DNA from 4 places in the Streptomyces sp. NPDC060064 genome. Region 1 is predicted to be linked to each of the others. Evidence: riboswitches for the same ligand, from Rfam matches in the RefSeq annotation. Region 1 holds a riboswitch; each other region holds the start of a gene.
What was found. Region 1 has a riboswitch for cyclic di-AMP ahead of ACFWDI_RS17710 (C40 family peptidase). Riboswitches for the same ligand answer to the same signal wherever they lie in the genome.
Positions count from the first base shown of each region.

Region 2: another riboswitch for cyclic di-AMP. It lies ahead of ACFWDI_RS13815 (M23 family metallopeptidase); the one in region 1 lies ahead of ACFWDI_RS17710 (C40 family peptidase).
Region 3: another riboswitch for cyclic di-AMP. It lies ahead of ACFWDI_RS22035 (peptidoglycan DD-metalloendopeptidase family protein); the one in region 1 lies ahead of ACFWDI_RS17710 (C40 family peptidase).
Region 4: another riboswitch for cyclic di-AMP. It lies ahead of ACFWDI_RS08085 (transglycosylase SLT domain-containing protein); the one in region 1 lies ahead of ACFWDI_RS17710 (C40 family peptidase).

Region 1 covers NZ_JBHWWF010000013.1:142,477-147,063, forward strand. Annotated here, with positions in the region: gene ACFWDI_RS17700 (ATP-dependent Clp protease proteolytic subunit) at 1-603, shown strand, start outside; gene ACFWDI_RS17705 (hypothetical protein) at 611-919, shown strand; cyclic di-AMP (ydaO/yuaA leader) riboswitch at 1,236-1,420, shown strand; gene ACFWDI_RS17710 (C40 family peptidase) at 1,424-1,906, shown strand; gene ACFWDI_RS17715 (LysE family translocator) at 2,026-2,655, opposite strand; gene ACFWDI_RS17720 (LysR family transcriptional regulator) at 2,738-3,649, shown strand; gene ACFWDI_RS17725 (ATP-binding protein) at 3,667-4,098, opposite strand; gene ACFWDI_RS17730 (helix-turn-helix domain-containing protein) at 4,377-4,587, shown strand, end outside.
Region 2 covers NZ_JBHWWF010000009.1:110,414-115,000, forward strand. Annotated here, with positions in the region: gene ACFWDI_RS13805 (M16 family metallopeptidase) at 1-640, shown strand, start outside; gene ACFWDI_RS13810 (M16 family metallopeptidase) at 637-2,025, shown strand; cyclic di-AMP (ydaO/yuaA leader) riboswitch at 2,240-2,402, shown strand; gene ACFWDI_RS13815 (M23 family metallopeptidase) at 2,415-3,173, shown strand; gene ACFWDI_RS13820 (GntR family transcriptional regulator) at 3,386-4,063, shown strand; gene ACFWDI_RS13825 (HPr family phosphocarrier protein) at 4,269-4,550, opposite strand.
Region 3 covers NZ_JBHWWF010000018.1:87,645-92,231, forward strand. Annotated here, with positions in the region: gene ACFWDI_RS22025 (tyrosine-protein phosphatase) at 1-617, opposite strand, end outside; gene ACFWDI_RS22030 (alpha-galactosidase) at 800-2,893, shown strand; cyclic di-AMP (ydaO/yuaA leader) riboswitch at 3,306-3,460, shown strand; gene ACFWDI_RS22035 (peptidoglycan DD-metalloendopeptidase family protein) at 3,465-4,478, shown strand.
Region 4 covers NZ_JBHWWF010000005.1:19,854-24,440, forward strand. Annotated here, with positions in the region: gene ACFWDI_RS08080 (hydrogenase maturation protease) at 1-424, shown strand, start outside; gene ACFWDI_RS08085 (transglycosylase SLT domain-containing protein) at 573-1,379, opposite strand; cyclic di-AMP (ydaO/yuaA leader) riboswitch at 1,384-1,572, opposite strand; gene ACFWDI_RS08090 (hydrogenase maturation nickel metallochaperone HypA) at 2,224-2,619, shown strand; gene hypB (hydrogenase nickel incorporation protein HypB) at 2,623-3,387, shown strand; gene hypF (carbamoyltransferase HypF) at 3,384-4,587, shown strand, end outside.

The DNA of each region.
Region 1 (4,587 bases):
GAGTTCACCGAGCGCACCAGTGCGGGATCCCGCACCCGCGACCCGTACTCGAAGCTGCTCGAGGAGCGGATCATCTTCCTCGGGACCGCCGTCGACGACACCTCCGCCAACGACGTGATCGCGCAGTTCCTGCATCTCGAGTACGCCGCCCCGGACCGGGACATCAGCCTGTACATCAACTCCCCCGGCGGCTCGCTCAGCGCCATGTCCGCGATCTACGACACGATGCAGGTGGTCACCTGTGACGTGGAGACGACCTGCCTGGGCCAGGCCGCCTCAACCGCCGCACTGCTGCTCGCCGCCGGCGCCCCGGGCAAGCGGATGGCGCTGCCCGGCGCCCGGATCGTCGTCCAGCAGCCCGCCACCGAGGAGCAGTTGTGGGGCCGGCCGTCCGATCTGGAGATCCAGGCACAGGAGTTGCTGCGGCTGCGTGCCCAACTCGCGGAGATGCTCGTACGCCACACCGGCCAGACCCCGGAGCGGATCGCCGCCGATCTGGAGCGCGACAAGATCTTCGACGCCGAGGACGCCAAGGCGTACGGACTGGTGGACCACGTCATCAAGAACCGCAAGACCTCGCTCATCAACCCCGGTGCGCGGTGAGCCCCCGATGCTGCCACCCGAACTGCCGCCGCTGCCCGCACTGACCCGCGCCGAGGCCGACTTCATCGACAGCTATCTCGAGGTCGTCGATCTGCTGGGGCGGATCAACCCGGCCCGCGCGACGCACACCTACGGCGCACTGCGCGCGGCGCAGGCCCTGCTCGGCCGGGCCGCCGCGCTCAAGGACGCGCTGACGCTGATGCATATGCGCGGCGAGAGCGAAGTGCATGCGGCGACGCTCGCCGAAGCGCTCAGAGTGCTCGACGGCGAGCGCAGGGCGGGCCGGGTGACGATGCCGCCCGCTTCCATGAGTTGACGGATCCTCCACTCCCGTCTACCGCCATCGGGGTACCGCGCGGCCTCCCTCATTCGGTGTAGTCGCGATCCAAACGGCGGTACCGCACAACTTGCGCAACCCGACTACCGATCTAGCGGAATAAGCCGTTCCGCTGCTGGTAAGGCGTTCGTCAGGCGTCGCGGACCGATCACCGAAACGGCCCTGTCCACCCGAACAGGTCAGGGGTGACGAGACTCACATACCGTCGTTTCGCACGGAAATCCGGCATGGCATGAGTCAAGATCCCTGGGACGACAAGCCCCCGCCACCTCGGCGGGGCGGTCCGGGCGGACGCTGAGTCCTGCCGCCGCTCCGGATGTCTGGTCGACAGGAGTGCATCGGCAGGAGTGGAGGACCCAAGCAGGACGGGGTGGCCGGGCAGTCCGGTCGTCCCTAGGGGTGAAGCCGCATCAGCGGCCGGGCATCTTCGTCCGTCCGAACCCGACAGGTCATCCTTCACAGGCGGTTGACGAAGGGTTGCGCATGACTGCGCAGATTCATGTCCCGTCTCTGACCATGATGTCCCGGGCGGGTGCCGTATCGGCCCTGACTCTTGCCGCCGTCGGCGGCACACTGGTGGCGCCGGGCGCCACTACCGAAGCCAACGCGGCCACGGCCTATGCGAGCAAGGCACTCAAAGTGGCCGCATCGAAGAGGGGATCGCCGTACAGGTACGGCGCCTCGGGCCCGCACCGGTTCGACTGCTCGGGCCTGACGTTCTACTCGTACAAGAACGTCGGCAAGAAGCTGCCACGCACCGCCCAGCAGCAGTACAACAGGACCAAGCATGTCTCGGCCGCCTCCCGGCAGCGCGGGGACCTGGTCTTCTTCCACTCCGGAAGCTCCGTCTACCACGTGGGGATCTACGCCGGCGGCGGCAAGATCTGGCACTCGCCCAAGACCGGCAGCGTGGTGCGGCTGGAGAAGATCTGGACGAAGCGCGTCTGGTACGGCCGGGTGCGCTGACGACCGGCGGCTCACCGCTCACGTCTCACCGCTCACGTCCCGCCGCTCTCGGCTGATCGCTCACGGTCCGCCGGTCGTCGACGGTTGTCGGCGACCGGCGTACCGGGCCGGCCAAAGGCTCAGTGCGCCAGCGGCTCGGCCAGCAGCGTCACGCCCAGCGCAGTGAGGGCCCCACCGGTGACGCCTTCCACGGCCTGGGTCGTGCGCGGGCGGCGCAGCCATTGACCGAGGCGGTCCACCAGCAGTGCCACCAGCGGGAACCAGAGCAGAGCCAGTACGACGACGACGGCGGCGAGCAGGAAAGTGCGTGTCAGCACCGGAACGCCGTCCGGCACGAACTGCGGGAGCAGGCTGAGAAAGAGCACCGGCGCCTTTGGATTGAGGACGTTGGTGAGGAAGCCCTGCCGCAGACTGCGCCCCGTGCCGCCGGCCGGCCGGGCCTCCGGGTCCTGCACGGCGAGCTGCGGACGCAGTGCGCCGCGCACCGCCCGTACACCCAGGTAGAGCACATAGGCCCCGCCCGCGATCTGCAGCGTCCGGTACAGCACCGGCACGGCGACCAGCACAGCCGCGAGTCCCGCGACCGCCAGCGCGGTGTGCACCAGCAGTCCCCCCGCGACACCGACGGCGCAGGCCACACCCGCACGCCGGGAGGCGAGGGCGTTGCGTACGACGACGGTGAAATCCGCGCCCGGCATGGCGACCATGCCCGCGGCGACCCCGGTGAAAGCAACCAGTTGTGCGTCCATGCCCGCCATCCTGGACCCGCACAGGCCTTAACGTGTACTTGCAATCTTCATGGTCTGCCTAAAGCAATGCTTAAGAGGTGGCATGTACGACCCGACGCGGCTGGCGGCGCTGGTGGCGGTCGCGGAGGCCGGTTCGATCACCCGCGCCGCCGCCCGACTGGGCTACACCGCACCCGCGCTCTCCCAGCAGCTGGCCAAGCTGGAGCGGGAGGCGGGGGCGACCCTGCTGGTGCGGCACCATCGCGGGGCACGATTGACGGCCGCGGGCGAGCTGCTGGCAGCACGGGCCCGCCGAGTGCTGGACGAGATGGACCGAGCACGGCACGAGCTGGCGCGGCTGGCCGGTCTCTCCGGCGGACGCCTGCGCGTCGGCACCTTCACCACGGTCGGCATCCATCTGCTGCCGCCGGTTCTGAGCGCCTTCCGCCGGGCCCATCCGGATGTGGAACTGACCGTCGCGGAGTACGAGCCGCCGGGCGGCGTCCTGGCGGTGGCGGCCGGCGAGGTCGATCTTGCGCTGACGCATGCGTACGAACCGGCCGAGCCGGCTCCACCGCCGTCGGGGGTGGTTCTGGAACCACTGCTCGTGGAGGAGTTGGTGCTGGTGACGGCGCCCGGTCATGCGCTGGCGGGCGGCTCGAGCAGGCTGCCGGTGGCCGATCTCGCAGGACAGCCGCTGATCAGCAGCGCACCCTCGCATCCGCCGCGCAAGGGCGTGGAAGGAGCGTTGGCGCGGGCCGGGGCGACTCCCGCTGTGGTGGTCGAGTCACCCGGCTATGCGCTGGTGTGCGCACTGGTCAGTGCGGGGCTCGGCGTGGCGGTGGTGCCGGAGATGGTCGCCGCGATGGCCGCTACGCCGCTCGGTGTACGGCAGTTGGAACCGGCGGACTTCCGACGAACGATCTCGGTCGCGCACCGGGGCGAGGAATCGTCCCCGGCGGCCGATTCGCTGCGGGCCCTGCTGCGCGGCGCGTTCGGCCGCGCGGGGAGCTGACGACCGGACAGCGGTGGTCAGTTCTGGACCGGGACGATCCACGGCAGGGCGATCCACACGGTCTTGCCGCCCTCGGGGGTCGGTGCGACGGAGAGCTCTCCACCGCACTCGGCGGTCAGACTGCGGATGATCACCATGCCGCGGCCGTTGTCCTGGCGTACGGCTGCGGGCAGCCGCTGCGGCCAGCGCGGGTGGCTGTCGGTGACGCCGATGCGAAGCTGCTCGTCCCGATCGAGACGGAGGTCCACGGTGAAGGTCGGCGACTGGCCGAAGGTGTGCTGGACGGCATTGGTGGCGAGTTCGGACACGATCAGCCGCACCGTGTCGACGGCCTCGGTCTCGATGGGCAGACCCCATTCGGCGATGACGTCTGTGGCGTATTTCCGGGCGGCGGAGACCGAGGCTGGATCGCTCGGCAGGGTGACGGAGGCTTCCTGATGGTCTGCCATGGCGACGCTGTCCCTTTCCCACCGGGCCGGCTCCGACTCGTAGCGGATGAAATGCGAGGGCGGCCACGGATTGCGCTTCGCGCCAGAGTGCCACTGATCGTGCCGTCGAGGGCGGCGATCCACCAAGATATGCATATATCTGTCGCTCGAAGCAGTGAACTCTGCTACGCGAGACCGTATTTGGGCAGAGACTCGCACTTTGGTCCCGGCCGGAAGGTCAGTGCGACGGAAGTACAGCCGGAAGGACAGCAAGCCGGAAGGACGGGAAGGAGCGGGCGATGCAGCACGGTCCCGCGGTACGCCGCCGCAAGCTCGGCGAGGAGTTGCGGAGGCTGCGCCTGGCCGCGGGCCTCACCAGCCGGGACGCCGCACGGCTCGCCGGCTGGCACCAGTCGAAGGTGAGCCGGATCGAGACCGGTATCAGCGGGGTCAAGGCGTCGGATGTGACCCTGCTGCTGGATGTGTACACAGTGGCTGACCCTCAACTGC
Region 2 (4,587 bases), on a different contig from region 1:
CCTCCCGGAGATCATCGGCGAGCAGCTGCGCGAGGAGATCGTCGAGGAGGTCCCGGCCCGGGCGCTGATGGCCGCCTACCGCCTGCCGCACGACGGCACGCGCGAGAGCGACGCCGCTGACCTGGCGCTCACCGTCCTCGGCGGCGGAGAGTCCTCGCGACTGCACAACCGCCTGGTGCGCCGTGACCAGACGGCCGTCGCGGCCGGCTTCGGTCTGCTGCGGCTGGCCGGCGCCCCTTCGCTGGGCTGGCTGGACGTCAAGACCTCCGGTGGTGTCGAGGTGCCGCAGATCGAGGCCGCGGTCGACGAGGAGCTGGCGCGGTTCGCCGCGGAGGGTCCCACGCCCGAGGAGATGGAGCGGGCGCAGGCCCAGTTGGAGCGCGAGTGGCTGGACCGGCTCGGCACGGTCGCCGGCCGCGCCGACGAACTGTGCCGGTACGCCGTGCTGTTCGGCGACCCGCAGCTGGCGCTGACCGCCGTGACGCGGGTGCTGGACGTCACCGCCGCAGAGGTGCAGGCGGTCGCCAAGGCCCGGCTGCGCCCGGACAACAGGGCGGTGCTGGTCTACGAGCCCCTCTCCGCGGACAACGGCGACAGCGACAGCGACGAGAACGACGAGCGCGAAGGGGCGGACCAGTGAGCGACGCTGCCGTGACCATGGAGTTCCACCCGCAGCCGAAGGCCGGCGCGGCCCGCCCCTGGGCGTTCCCGGCCCCCGAGCGCGGCACGCTGGACAACGGCCTCACCGTGCTGCGCTGCCATCGCCCCGGCCAGCAGGTGGTGGCCGTCGAGATCTGCCTCGACGCCCCGCTGGACGCCGAGCCGGAGGGCCTCGACGGCGTTGCCACGATCATGGCGCGCGCCTTGTCGGAAGGCACCGACAAGCACACCGCCGAGGAGTTCGCCGCCGAGCTGGAGCGCTGCGGCGCCACCCTCGACGCGCACGCCGACCACCCGGGTGTCCGCGTCTCCCTGGAGGTTCCGGTCTCCCGGCTGCCGAAGGCGCTCGGTCTGCTCGCCGAGGCGCTGCGCGCGCCGGCCTTCGCCGACAACGAGGTGGAGCGGCTGGTACGCAACCGGCTGGACGAGATCCCGCACGAGACGGCCAACCCGGCCCGCCGTGCGGCCAAGGAGCTCTCCAAGGAGCTCTTTCCGGCCTCCCTGCGTATGTCGCGCCCCCGCCAGGGCACGGAGGAGACGGTCGCCCGTATCGACTCCGCGGCCGTACGGGCCTTCTACGAGGCGCATGTCCGGCCCGCCACCGCCACCGCGGTGATCGTCGGCGACCTCACGGACGTCGATCTGGACGCCGTGCTCGCCGACTCACTCGGCACCTGGAAGGGCGACAGCGCCGCGCCCCGTCCCAAGCCGCCGATCACCGCCGACGACACCGGCCGTGTGGTCATCGTGGACCGTCCCGGCGCCGTCCAGACGCAGCTGCTGATCGGCCGCATCGGCCCGGACCGCCACGACCGCGTCTGGCCGGCCCAGGTGCTCGGGTCGTACTGCCTGGGCGGCACTCTCACCTCGCGCCTTGACCGCGTGCTGCGCGAGGAGAAGGGCTACACCTACGGCGTACGGGCCTTCGGCCAGGTGCTGCGCTCCGCTCCCGACGGGTCGGGCGCCGCGATGCTCGCCATCAGCGGCTCCGTGGACACCCCGAACACCGGACCGGCGCTGGACGACCTCTGGAAGGTGCTGCGTACGCTCGCGGCCGAAGGTCTGACCGACGCCGAGCGCGATGTCGCCGTGCAGAACCTGGTGGGTGTCGCCCCGCTGAAGTTCGAGACGGCCGCCTCTGTCGCGGGCACGCTCGCCGACCAGGTCGAGCAGTTCCTCCCGGACGACTACCAGGCGCAGTTGTACGTACGGCTGGCCGAGACCGGCACCGTCGAGGCGACGGCCGCGGCTGTCAGCGCCTTCCCGGTGGACCGTCTTGTCGCGGTGCTCGTCGGCGACGCCTCGCAGATCGAGGAGCCGGTCAAGGCGCTCGGCATCGGCGAAGTGACGGTTGTCACAGGCTGATTGAGGATATCCGGCAGACAACTCAAAACGGACAAGCGGAACCCCGGCATCCCTTGTGATGCCGGGGTTCCGCCTTATGCCCGTTTTGTTGGAGAGGTTGCCTGTCTGCCCTGTGGCGTGCGCTACAAAAGGGCCTGTCTGTTTGGCGATTGAAAGACGGCCCGCCTAGCGTCGGTCCGGCTGTCCGCCAGTAGCCCGCCGCATCCGCGGCATCGGACAGTCATCGCCGAGTCCCCGTCTGGCGCGAGCCTGGGGAGCCGGGGACCCACTCAGTCCCTGGGGTGAATCGGGCGCCTTCGCACCTGCGGAGGGGCCTGTAGGAGACCTTCCTGCTCCGAACCCGTCAGCTAACCCGGTAGGCGAGAAGGAAGGAAAGGATCAGCCACTTCATGGCGTTCACCCGTGCCACCGGGAAGCACCGTGCCCCGAGCCGAATGACGCGCAAGAGGGCGAACATCGCCGGCGTCGCGGCTCTCGCCACCACCGGCGTCATCGGAACCCTCGCTTCCCCGGCACTTGCCGCCGAGACCGGCGCGACCACCGTCGAGGACACCGGCCTGACCCAGATCGTGGCCGCCGACTCCCTCGCCGAGCAGATCGCCGACCAGGCCGCCGCGCAGAAGCAGGAGGCCGCCGAGGCCAAGGCGAAGGCCGAGGCGAAGCGCAAGGCCGAGGCGCGCGCCAAGGAGGCCCGCCAGGCCAAGGAGCGCGCCGCCCGGGAGGCCGAGCGCAAGCGCCTCAACTCCTTCGTGGCGCCGATATCCCACTCGTACGTGTCCACGGGCTACAAGACCGGCGGCTCCATCTGGTCCTCCGGCAGTCACACCGGCATCGACTTCCACGCCGCGTCCGGCTCCACCGTGCACGCGGTCGGCTCCGGCACCGTCGTCGAGGCCGGCTGGGGCGGCGCGTACGGCAACAACATCGTGATCAAGATGAACGACGGCTCGTACACGCAGTACGGCCACCTCTCGTCCATCAGCGTCTCGGTAGGCCAGTCGGTGACCCCGGGCCAGCGGATCGGCCACTCCGGCTCGACCGGCAACACCACTGGTCCGCACCTCCACTTCGAGGCCCGCACCAGCCCCGAGTACGGCTCCGACATGGACCCGGTCGCGTACCTGCGCGCGCACGGCGTCAACGTCTGATCCGACGACGGGGCCGATGCCCGGTCCCGCGTGCTTCCCGAAGGCCCCGGCTCCCCGCCGGGGCCTTCGGCGTTTGCCGCCCCACCGGAGTTCTGGCCAAAAGATATCCATGGATTCCGGTCTCCCATCGGAAAATCCCGCCCACTGCAATAGAGTCACCGAACAGACGTCAATCGGCTGCGTTTCGCGCGGATTAAAGCGGAGGTTCGGTCATGCGCATTCCCGCGCACTCGGTATGCACGGCGATCCGCGACGACATCGTCTCCGGTGTATTCGAGCGCGGCAGCCGGCTCACCGAGGAGCAGCTGGCACGCCGCTACGGCGTCTCCCGGGTCCCGGTGCGCGAGGCCCTGCGCACGCTGGAGTCCGAGGGCTTCGTCACCACCCGCCGTCACGCCGGCGCCTGTGTCGCCGAGCCCACCGAGCAGGAGGCCGCCGACCTTCTGGAGATCCGGATGCTGCTGGAGCCCATGGGTGCGGCGCGCGCCGCCCAGCGCCGCACCGAGGCACATCTCAAGGTGCTGCGTGGCCTGGTCAGACTGGGGCAGGAGCGGGCCCGCCGTGGTCAGGGCGAGGATCTGCGTTCACTGGGTGGGTGGTTCCACGAGACGCTCGCCCAGGCCTCAGGCAGTCCGGGGCTGATCGCTCTGCTCACCCAGCTGCGGCACAAGATCGCCTGGATGTACGCCGTCGAGCAGCCCGCCAAGCCTGTCGAGTCCTGGATCGAGCACGGCGCGATCGTGGACGCGGTGGCGCGCGGCGACGCGGAACGGGCGCGGGCGCTGACGGCCGTGCATACCGAACGGGCTGCCGCCGCGCACCGGCTGCGCCGCCTCGAGCGGGTGAGGACTTCGCAACATGCCGTAAACATCGCAAGCGCCCGCCATTAACAGGTGCACCGTATACAAAGGGTAGACATTGGCGGGGCCTCTTTTCTGCTGCCCGCATTCAAAGCGCCGGAGCCGAAAGTCGCGTCCGGGAAAGCCGTGTCCAGAAAAGCTGCGTCCGGGAAAGCTGCGTCCAGAAAAGACGAAGCCGCGATGTCCGAGAATTCGGGACACCGCGGCTTTGCCGTGGGTAATGGGCCTGATCGGCTCAGACGGTCTCGGGAAGCTCTTCGAGGCCCTCGGCGACGAGCCGGGCGAGACGGTCCAGTGCGGCGTCGGAGTCCTCCGCCGCGGAAGCGAGCACGATCTCCTCGCCGCCCTGCGCGCCCAGGCCGAGCACCGCGAGCATGGAGGCGGCGTTGACCGGGGTGCCGTCCGCCTTGGCGATCGTCACGGGGACGCCGGCGGCCGTGGCGGCACGGACGAAGATGGAAGCGGGGCGGGCGTGAAGGCCCTCGGCCCAGCCGACATTGACGCGGCGCTCAGCCATGGTGTTGCCCTTCAAGTCTCAGTGGTTGTCTAGACCA
Region 3 (4,587 bases), on a different contig from region 1:
TTGTCGCTGCGGCGCACCAGATAACGCCGGTGCGGATCATTGGACTTGAGGTAGTCCGCCTCGATGGCCTCGCGCTCCACGCCGACCGCGAGCAGCGACACGGCGATCGAGATTCCGGCGCGGTCCTTGCCCGCCGCGCAGTGCATCAGCGCCGGGACACTGTCTTCAGCGAGCGCGTGCAGTACGCGGCTGTGCTCGGCGGTGCGATGCTTGATGATCGTCCGGTACGACGTCGACATCCGGCCCGCCGCCTTGCCGTCCGCGAGGATCGACTTCAGCTGGTCGAGATCGCCCTCCCGGACCATCTTCCAGAACTGGGCGCCGTCGGCCGGGTCGGTGAGCGGCAGATTCACATTGCGCACGCCCGGCAGCTCGACGTCCGGGCCCTCCAGCTTCTGGTCCGCGGCATTACGGAAGTCGAAGATCGTGTGCAGGCCCAGGGTGGAGAGGAACGCGGTGTCGCTCTCCGTGGCATGGGCGAGGTGGCCGCTGCGGAAGAGCCGTCCGTACCGCACCCGCCGGCCGTCCACGGTCGGCAGGCCGCCCACGTCCCGGAAGTTGCGCACTCCGGACAGCTCAGGTTCTGTCGACGGGATCTGCGGCAGCTGCTGTGTCACGGGGGCTCCTGAAGTGACAGCCGTCGGCGCTGCTCGCCGACGATGGCGCGTTTCCCGACGATACGACATTGCTTTATCGGGCAATCATCTCGGTTCGTCTCCACAAGAGCGTTGCACCGGCGACGGCTCCCGTCGGATGATGTGCGGACCTGTGCGAACCTGTGAGTATCTGAGGGGTCGGGATGATCGAGAGCGTTGGCAAGGGTCGGACGTGGGTTCTCTCCGGACCGAGGAGCAGTTATGCGCTGCGTCTGACAGACGCTGACGAACTGCTGCATCTCCACTGGGGGCCACGGATCTCCGGCGCCGACGCGGAGGCACTTGCGGCCCAGGGCCTGCCGCCCTACTGGCCGTTCGAGTCACAGCTCGACGGCCACGAGGAGTATCCGGTCGAGGGCGGCCCGCGCTTCGTACGGCCGGCGCTCTCCGTCCGTACGGACACGGTGCGCGGCACCGAGTGGACCTTCGCCGGCGCCGATGAGGTGCATGGCGACGAGCTGAGGCTCCGCTTCACCGACGCTGTACACGGCCTCGGGCTCACCCTGCACCATCGGATGCGCGGCGACGCGGACGTCATCGAGCGCTGGGTCACCGTCACCCATGAGGGCGAGGGCCCCGACCTGGAACTGCTGCGCGCCGATGCCGCCACCTGGACACTGCCGCAGCGCGACAGCTGGCGGCTCAGCCAGCTGCACGGCCGGTGGGCGGCGGAGTCGCTGCTCGTACGGTCGGAGCTGACGTACGGCGAGAAGGTGCTGAGCAGCAGGCGCGGCCACACCGGCCACCAGCATCTGCCCTGGGTCGCGCTGGACGCGGAAGGGGCTACGGAGGAGCGGGGTGAGGTGTACGGCGCCGCGCTCGGCTGGTCCGGGTCCTGGCGGATCTCCGTGGCGCAGCTGCCCGACGGACTCGTACAGATCACCGGCGGAGCCGGCTACGACGACTCCGGGCTGCTGCGGCTCGCACCCGGCCAGTCGTACACCTCGCCCGTCTTCGCCGGACTGTGGAGCGAAGGAGGGTTCGGTGGAGCCAGCAGGGCCTGGCACGCCTGGCAGCTGGCGCATGTGATCCCGGACGCCCAGGCCGAGCGGCCGGTGCTCTACAACTCCTGGGAGGCCACCGGCTTCGACATTTCCGAGGAGCAGCAGCGGGCGCTCGCGCAGCGGGCCGCGGCCATGGGCGTCGAACTGTTCGTGGTGGACGACGCGTGGTTCGGGCAGCGCACCAGCGATCGCGCCGGACTCGGCGACTGGACAGCCAACGCCGAGCGCTTTCCGCGGGGGCTGAAGCCCCTCGCCGACGAAGTGCACGCGCTGGGCATGCAGTTCGGGATCTGGGTCGAACCGGAGATGGTCAATGCCGACAGTGATCTCTATCGCGCGCACCCCGACTGGGTGCAGCACCACCCGGGACGGGGACGGACGGAGTTCCGCAACCAGCTCGTACTGAACCTCGCGCGCGAGGACGTACAGGCCTACCTCTGGGAGCAGTTGGACGGACTGCTCGGCAGCGCGCCCATCGACTATGTGAAATGGGACTTCAACCGCTGCTTCACGGACGCCGGCTGGCCCGGCGAGACATATCCGCAGAAGCTGTGGGTCGAGCATGTGCAGGCGCTGTACGCGCTCCTCGACCGGCTGCGCGCCGCGCATCCCTCGGTCGCCTTCGAGTCCTGCTCGGGCGGCGGTGGCCGGATCGACCTCGGAATTCTGTCCCGGACCGATCAGGTGTGGACCTCCGACAACACCGATCCGCTGGACCGGCTCGCCATCCAGCAGGGCTTCACCCAGCTGCATCCGGCACGGGTCATGGCGGCCTGGGTGACCGACAGTCCCAATGTCCAGCTCAACGGCCGCGTCAGCACGCTCCGCTTCCGCTTTGTGAGCGCCATGGCAGGAGTGCTCGGAGTCGGTGGCGATCTCACCGAGTGGAGCGCGGAGGAGCTCGCCGAGGCGCACGGCTGGGTGGAGCTCTACAAGAAGATCAGGCCGGTGGTTCAGCACGGCGAGCTGTACCGGCTGCGGGCGCCGGAGGGCGGACTGAGCGCCGTGCAGTACGTACGCGGTGACGAGAACGTCGTTCTCGCCTGGCTCCAGGCACAGCACTACGGCGAACAGCCGCCCAGGCTCAGGCTGCGCGGGCTCGATCCGTCAGCCGCGTACGAGTGCCTGGACACGGGCGTCGTACACCGCGGATCCGTGCTCCTGCACCACGGGCTGCACACCGGACTGAAGGGCGACATGGACGCCACGGTGATCCGGCTGCGGCGCCGCTGATTCCGCGCCGCTGATGTGCCCCTCGGGCAAGGGCAGTGAGCCGCGCTGGGATTTCCCGCGACGTGGCATGAATGGGGGGTAAGGAGGACTGCGGGCCATAACTAGGCGATCGTCATTAAATGACGGTTCTGTCCGAATTGGGTGATTCGAGATAATGTGCCCCGTCTCCAAAGGCGGACGGTGCATGGCCGTGAGCGGGATCATATTCGTGACGGTGTGTGGTGGGGCGGCAGGGGTGAATTCCGTTTCCGGGGCGGATGGCGAAGATCCTTGATTTACGGAGGGTTACGGGAATTTCGGGGTCGATATCAAAGGGATCATTGAAGGGCGAAAGCGACAGCTTGTTCCGGTACGCCCATTCGTTTACGGTCACGACCAATCCGGACGGAACGCCTAATCCTGCCGCCGACCGGAATTTCACCCACCCATGTGTGGCAGGAGCGGGGGGCCCAGGTGATGTGCCGATTCCGGACTTCCGGACGGCTTGGGGTGAAGTCGCGCAACTGCGCGGCCGGGCATCTCCAGCCCGAACCCGACAGCTCACCTCGCCGGCGCCGGAGAGGAATTCGCCATGCCCAAGAAGGGTAAGCACCGCCGCCCCAAGGTCAGCCCGATCACGCGCGGATTCGTCGCCGCCGGTACGGGTGGCGCCGCCATCGCCCTGCCGCTGATAGGCGCCGCAGGCGCCCACGCGGCAGGAAAGACCGCTCCGGCCGTGGCGCCGGAAAAGGCCGTGACCGCCGCCCCGTCCTCCCCCTTCTCCGCCGGGTCCGCCGCCGCGGCCCACGTGGCGCAGAAGAAGGCCTCTCCCACCACGTACTCCGTCGTCCCCGGCGACTACCTGTCCAAGATCGCCGACGAGCACGGTGTCCCCGGCGGCTGGAAGAAGCTGTACCAGGACAACCGTGAGGCCGTCGGCGACAACCCGTCGCTGATCCACCCGGGCCTCAAGCTCACCCTCGGTGCGAAGTCGAAGGCGAAGGCGCCCGAAACGTCGCAGCACCCGTCGAGCCCGGACCGGTCCTCGTCGAAGGCGTCCACCTCGAAGGCGTCCCCCACGAAGGCGCCCTCCGGTTCCTCGGACTCGGGTTCCTCGGACTCGGGCTCGGTGGTGCAGTCCTCCGCGAAGTCCTCGTCCGGTGGCTCGGCAGGCGGCAACGCCGCGCAGATCAGCGCCTCCGGCTTCACCGCCCCCGTGGACGGCGCGACCGTCATCACCCCGTACCACCTCGCCGGCGCCATGTGGGCCAGCGGCTACCACACCGGTCTCGACTTCGCGGCGTCCACCGGCACGACCGTCAAGGCGGTCGGCCCGGGCACCGTCGTCTCCGCCGGCTGGGCCGGTGCGTACGGCAACCAGATCGTCATCCAGCAGAGCGACGGCACCTACTCGCAGTACGCCCACCTCTCCGCCCTCTCCGTCGCCTCCGGCCAGAGCGTGAGCGGCGGCCAGCAGATCGGCCTCTCCGGCACCACCGGCAACTCCACTGGCCCGCACCTGCACTTCGAGATCCGCACCGGCCCCGGCTACGGCTCGGACATCGACCCGCTGGCCTACCTGCGCCAGCACGGCGTCTCCCTCTGATCCGTCCGACGCACGCAGTGCCCCGTCCTCCCCTCGTGCCGCCGCCCGCGGCGCGGGGGGAGTCGGCGTATTCCGGGTTGGACCAATCTTGACCGGTGGGATACATCAC
Region 4 (4,587 bases), on a different contig from region 1:
CGCCGAGGTCGTGGACATCGGCGTACGGGGCGTACACCTGGCGTATCAGCTTCTCGACGGCTACGACACGCTCGTCCTGGTCGATGCCACGGCGCGCGGCGGCGAACCCGGCACGGTGTATCTGATCGAAGCCGACGGCGCGGGCGGCATCGAGCCCCGGAACGCGCTGCTGGACGGTCACCGGATGTCCCCCGACGCGGTCCTGGCTCTCCTGGAGACCCTCTGCGCCGGCACCGGCGCGCGGCCGCCGCGGCGCATCCTGGTAGTGGGATGCGAACCCGCCGGTGTGGAGGAAGGCATCGGTCTCAGTCCGGCCGTGGCCGCCGCGGTGCCGGAGGCCGTACGGCTGATCATGGGCTTGCTGCGGGACGGCGAGCAGGAACCGTCCGCGCCACCGGCTGCGGTCGGCGAGGCTGCGAAGTGAGGAGAAGAGCATGAAGAAGACGATCATCGGTGGCGCGGCCGCCGCTACTGCCGCGACTGCGCTGGCCGCCGTCGTCCGGCTGGCCCTGCCGGACCTCATGCGCTATCTGCGCATCCGCAGGATGTGACGCGACTGAGGTGACCGGGCGTCAGTAGGCGCCGTTCACATTGTCGATCGAGCCGTACTTGGCGGCGGCGTAGTTGCACGCGGCGGTGATGTTGGCGACCGGGTCGTAGCTGTTCATCGACGTGCCGGGCACGTGATAGGCACGGAACGTCGGGTCGATGACCTGGAGGAGCCCCTTGGACGGGGTTCCCTTCACGGCGTTGGAGTCCCAGTTGTTGATGGCCAGCGGGTTGCCCGAGGACTCGCGCATGATGTTCCGGTGGATGCCGTTGTACGAGCCGGGGATGCCGTGCTTGGCCATGACGTCGAGCGACTCCCTGATCCAGCCGTCGAGGTTGTTCGAATAGGTCGCGGGCTTCGCGGTGGTGGCGGCGCCATTGGTGGCCAGCGTGCTCCTCTGCGCGGAGCGGCTGGCCCGCTCGTCCGGAGCAGACGTGTTGGGGGTCACCTTGGCCTTTTTGCCGACCGACAGCTTGAGACCCGCGTGAATCAGCGAAGGGTTGCTACCGATTGCCCGCCGGTTGTCCTTGTACAGCTGCATCCAGCCGCCGCTCAGGGAGTGCGCCCGTGCGATCTTGGAAAGGGAGTCGCCCACAACGACGGAATAGGTGGTGGGCAGGGCCTTCTTCGCGGCTACGGGCGTGGTGCTCGCGACGGTCGGCGCCACAGCCTTTTCAGCTGTGAAGGGATGCGCCGTCGGCTGCGCCGCGCCGGCAGTGGTCGCGCCGATCACCGGCAGGACGAGTGCGGCACCTCCCGCACCCGCAGCGACGAAACCCCGAGTGATCGGGCTGGACTTGGGACGGCGATGCTTACCCTTTGCGGGCATGGCGAGTTCCTCTCCGTCGCCTGCGAGGTCAGCTGTCGGGTTCGGGCTGGAGATGCCCGGCCGCAGTAGGAATGCGACTTCACCCCGAGCCGTTCCGGATTCCGGATCGGCGGCTTACCTGGGTCCCCCGCTCCTGCCGTACGTAAGTGGGTGGGTTTTGCCGGACGGCGGCAGGATTCGGCGTTCCGTCCGGATTGCGGTGACCGTAAGCGAAAAGGGCTGGATGGAACAAGCCCTGAATTCACCACTGCAATCCACGCGGCGGATTCTGCCGCGGAAAATCCCGTGATCCACCGAGGGCGGGGAACTCAACTTTCCTTTTGGGGCACGGGACTGAGCCAGGCCGGCGCCCTTCGCGCAGCGTCACGGACGTGACCCATATCACGAGCGTCGATGCGGGACGGTCTGCCCCACGGCGCCGCGAAAATGCACGACAAGTCGCGTGATTTCCCGCAAAATGGATGTCGGGAGCAATGTCGAGCAAACGCCCATTCCGGACACTTCGAAGCGGAACCGCGCTCCCGGAGTGCGTATTCAATCCCTACATTCAACCTATGCATGCATTAATGCCCTATGGGTATGTTCTGTCCGTTTAGGTGGTAATTGGAGCCACCCTCCCGGCCGGGCTGTGCTGTGGCGACGTGCACCCCGAGACCGGTACGGCTTCCGCCGCTGCCCCGAACGGTGTACGCGGCCGGGTGGCGTCGGCGTGCCGGGCTCCCCGCCGCCGGGTCCCGGCCTGTAATGGTGCCGAACGGCCCCAGCGCTCAGCTTGCGCGGGCGGGCGACGCCCACCGGGCCCAGAGCGTTCGACGGCGGTCGGCCAGTGCCAGGACGGAGAGCGATGCACGAGATGTCCATCGCGTTGGCTGTCGTCGGCCAGGTGGAGCAGGCGGCGGCCGAAGCAGGCGGCGTCACCGCGGTGACGTCCGTACGCCTCCAGGTCGGCGAGTTGGCCGGAGTGGTCCCCGACGCTCTCTCCTTCTGCTTCGAACTGGCCTGTGCCGGGACCGTTCTGGAAGGTGCCGAGCTGGTCGCGGACTCCGTGCCGGGTCGTGCCCGCTGCGAACCGTGCGCGGATGAATGGGCGGTCGGAATGCCGCCGCAGCTGTGCTGTCCGGTGTGCGGAGAGGCGACCGCCGAGCTGCTCTCGGGCCGCGAACTGCAGATCGTCAGCGTGCACTGGGAGGACGGCCAGGAGCACGAACGGGCCCGTGAACCCATTTTCGAGGAGTGCTGAAGCATGTGCCGTGTGGTCGATCTCCAACAGGCGGTCCTCGCCAAGAACGATGCGACCGCGCACACGCTGCGCGCCGAACTTGCCGCCCGCGGCACCACGATCGTCAATCTGCTGTCCAGCCCCGGCAGTGGGAAGACCGCTCTGCTGGAGGGCGAGCTGCTGCTGGCACGGGAGCGGGGCGTACGGGTCGCGGCCCTGACCGCCGACCTCGCCACCGAGAACGACGCTGTGCGCCTGGCTCGTTCAGGAGTCCCGGTCAAGCAGGTGCTGACCGACGGTCTGTGCCATCTGGAGGCCGGGATGCTGAGCCGGCACCTGGACGGATGGCTGTCCGAGGACACCCGGCTGCTGTTCGTGGAGAACGTCGGCAACCTGGTCTGTCCGGCCTCGTACGACCTCGGTGAGTCCTTGCGGGTCGTGCTCGCCTCCGTGACGGAGGGGGAGGACAAGCCGCTGAAGTACCCCACCGCCTTCGGTCTGGCGCACCTGGTGGTGGTGACCAAGACCGACATCGCAGAGGCGGTCGAGTTCGACGAGGCGGCGTTTCGGGCGAACGTCGCGCAGGTCAACCCGGGGGTGGAAGTGCTGCTGACGTCCGCGCGTCGGGGCGACGGCGTCGGCGCGTTGCTGGACCGGGCGACGGCGGCGGCGGACGGCGGGCCGGTCCACGCGCCCGTCATGGCCCGTCAGGAGCATCTCCATCAGCACGAACACGGTACGCATACCCATACGGCGGCCTCCGGCGCCATGGCGCAGTCCGGCTCGTGAGCGGTCCGCAGTCGGCCGCCGCCGTCGCGGAGGAGGCGGTGCAGCGCAGGCGGGTCACTGTCCGGGGCGTGGTTCAAGGCGTCGGGTTCCGGCCGTTCCTGTACACACTCGCCACCGGGCTCGACCTGGTCGGCCATGTGACCAACACCGGTGAGGGCGTTGTCGCGGAAGTCGAAGGGCCACCCGCTGACGTCGCTCTCTTCTGTGCCCGCATCTCCGCGGACGCGCCGCCTCTCGCGCGGGTGGAGTCCGTCGACCATCAGGAGGTCCCCACCACCGGGGGTGACGGGTTCACCATCGCCGCATCCACCACGTGCGGAACCGCGCGCACCCTGGTGTCGCCGGACATGGCGACCTGCGCCGCCTGCCTCGCGGAACTGGCCGATCCGGCCGACCGGCGTCACCGCCACCCCTTCATCACCTGCACGCACTGCGGCCCCCGCTTCACGATCGTCCGCGGTCTTCCGTACGACCGGGACCACACGACCATGGCCGACTTCCCGATGTGCGCCGACTGCGCCCGGGAGTACGCCGATCCGGCCGACCGCCGCTTCCATGCGCAGCCGGTCGCCTGCCACGCCTGCGGCCCACGCCTGCGTCTGCTCGTGGCGCAAGCGAATACGGAAGATTCGCCTCGGCCCGTATCCGCCGAGGACCCCATCGCCGAGGCCCGCAGGCTCCTGTCCCAAGGCGCGATCCTCGCCGTGAAGGGCCTCGGCGGCTACCACCTCGCTTGCGACGCCTCCAACTCCCGGGCCGTGGCCACGTTGCGCCACCGCAAGGCCCGGGGGAACAAACCGTTCGCTCTGATGGCCAGGAGCATCGCCGACATCGAGCACCTTGTGCACCTGGGCCCCCAGGAGCGAAGCCTGCTGACGGGCGGCGTCAGGCCCATCGTCCTGCTGCGCCGTCGGCCTGACGCTGTGCCGCCGGGACTGCCGAATCCCTCGGAGGAGGTCGCCCCCGGCAGTCCCGATCTTGGCGTGATGCTTGCCTACACACCTCTGCACCATCTGCTTCTCGGCCTGCCCGGCGATGCCGACGGGCCGCGCCTGCTCGTGATGACCAGCGGGAACGTGGCGGGGGAGCCGATCGTCACCGAAGACACCGACGCACTGACCCGCCTGGCGCACCTGGCAGACGCCTGGCTCGCGCACGACCGCGGGATCCACGTGCCGTGCGACGACTCCGTGGTGCGGG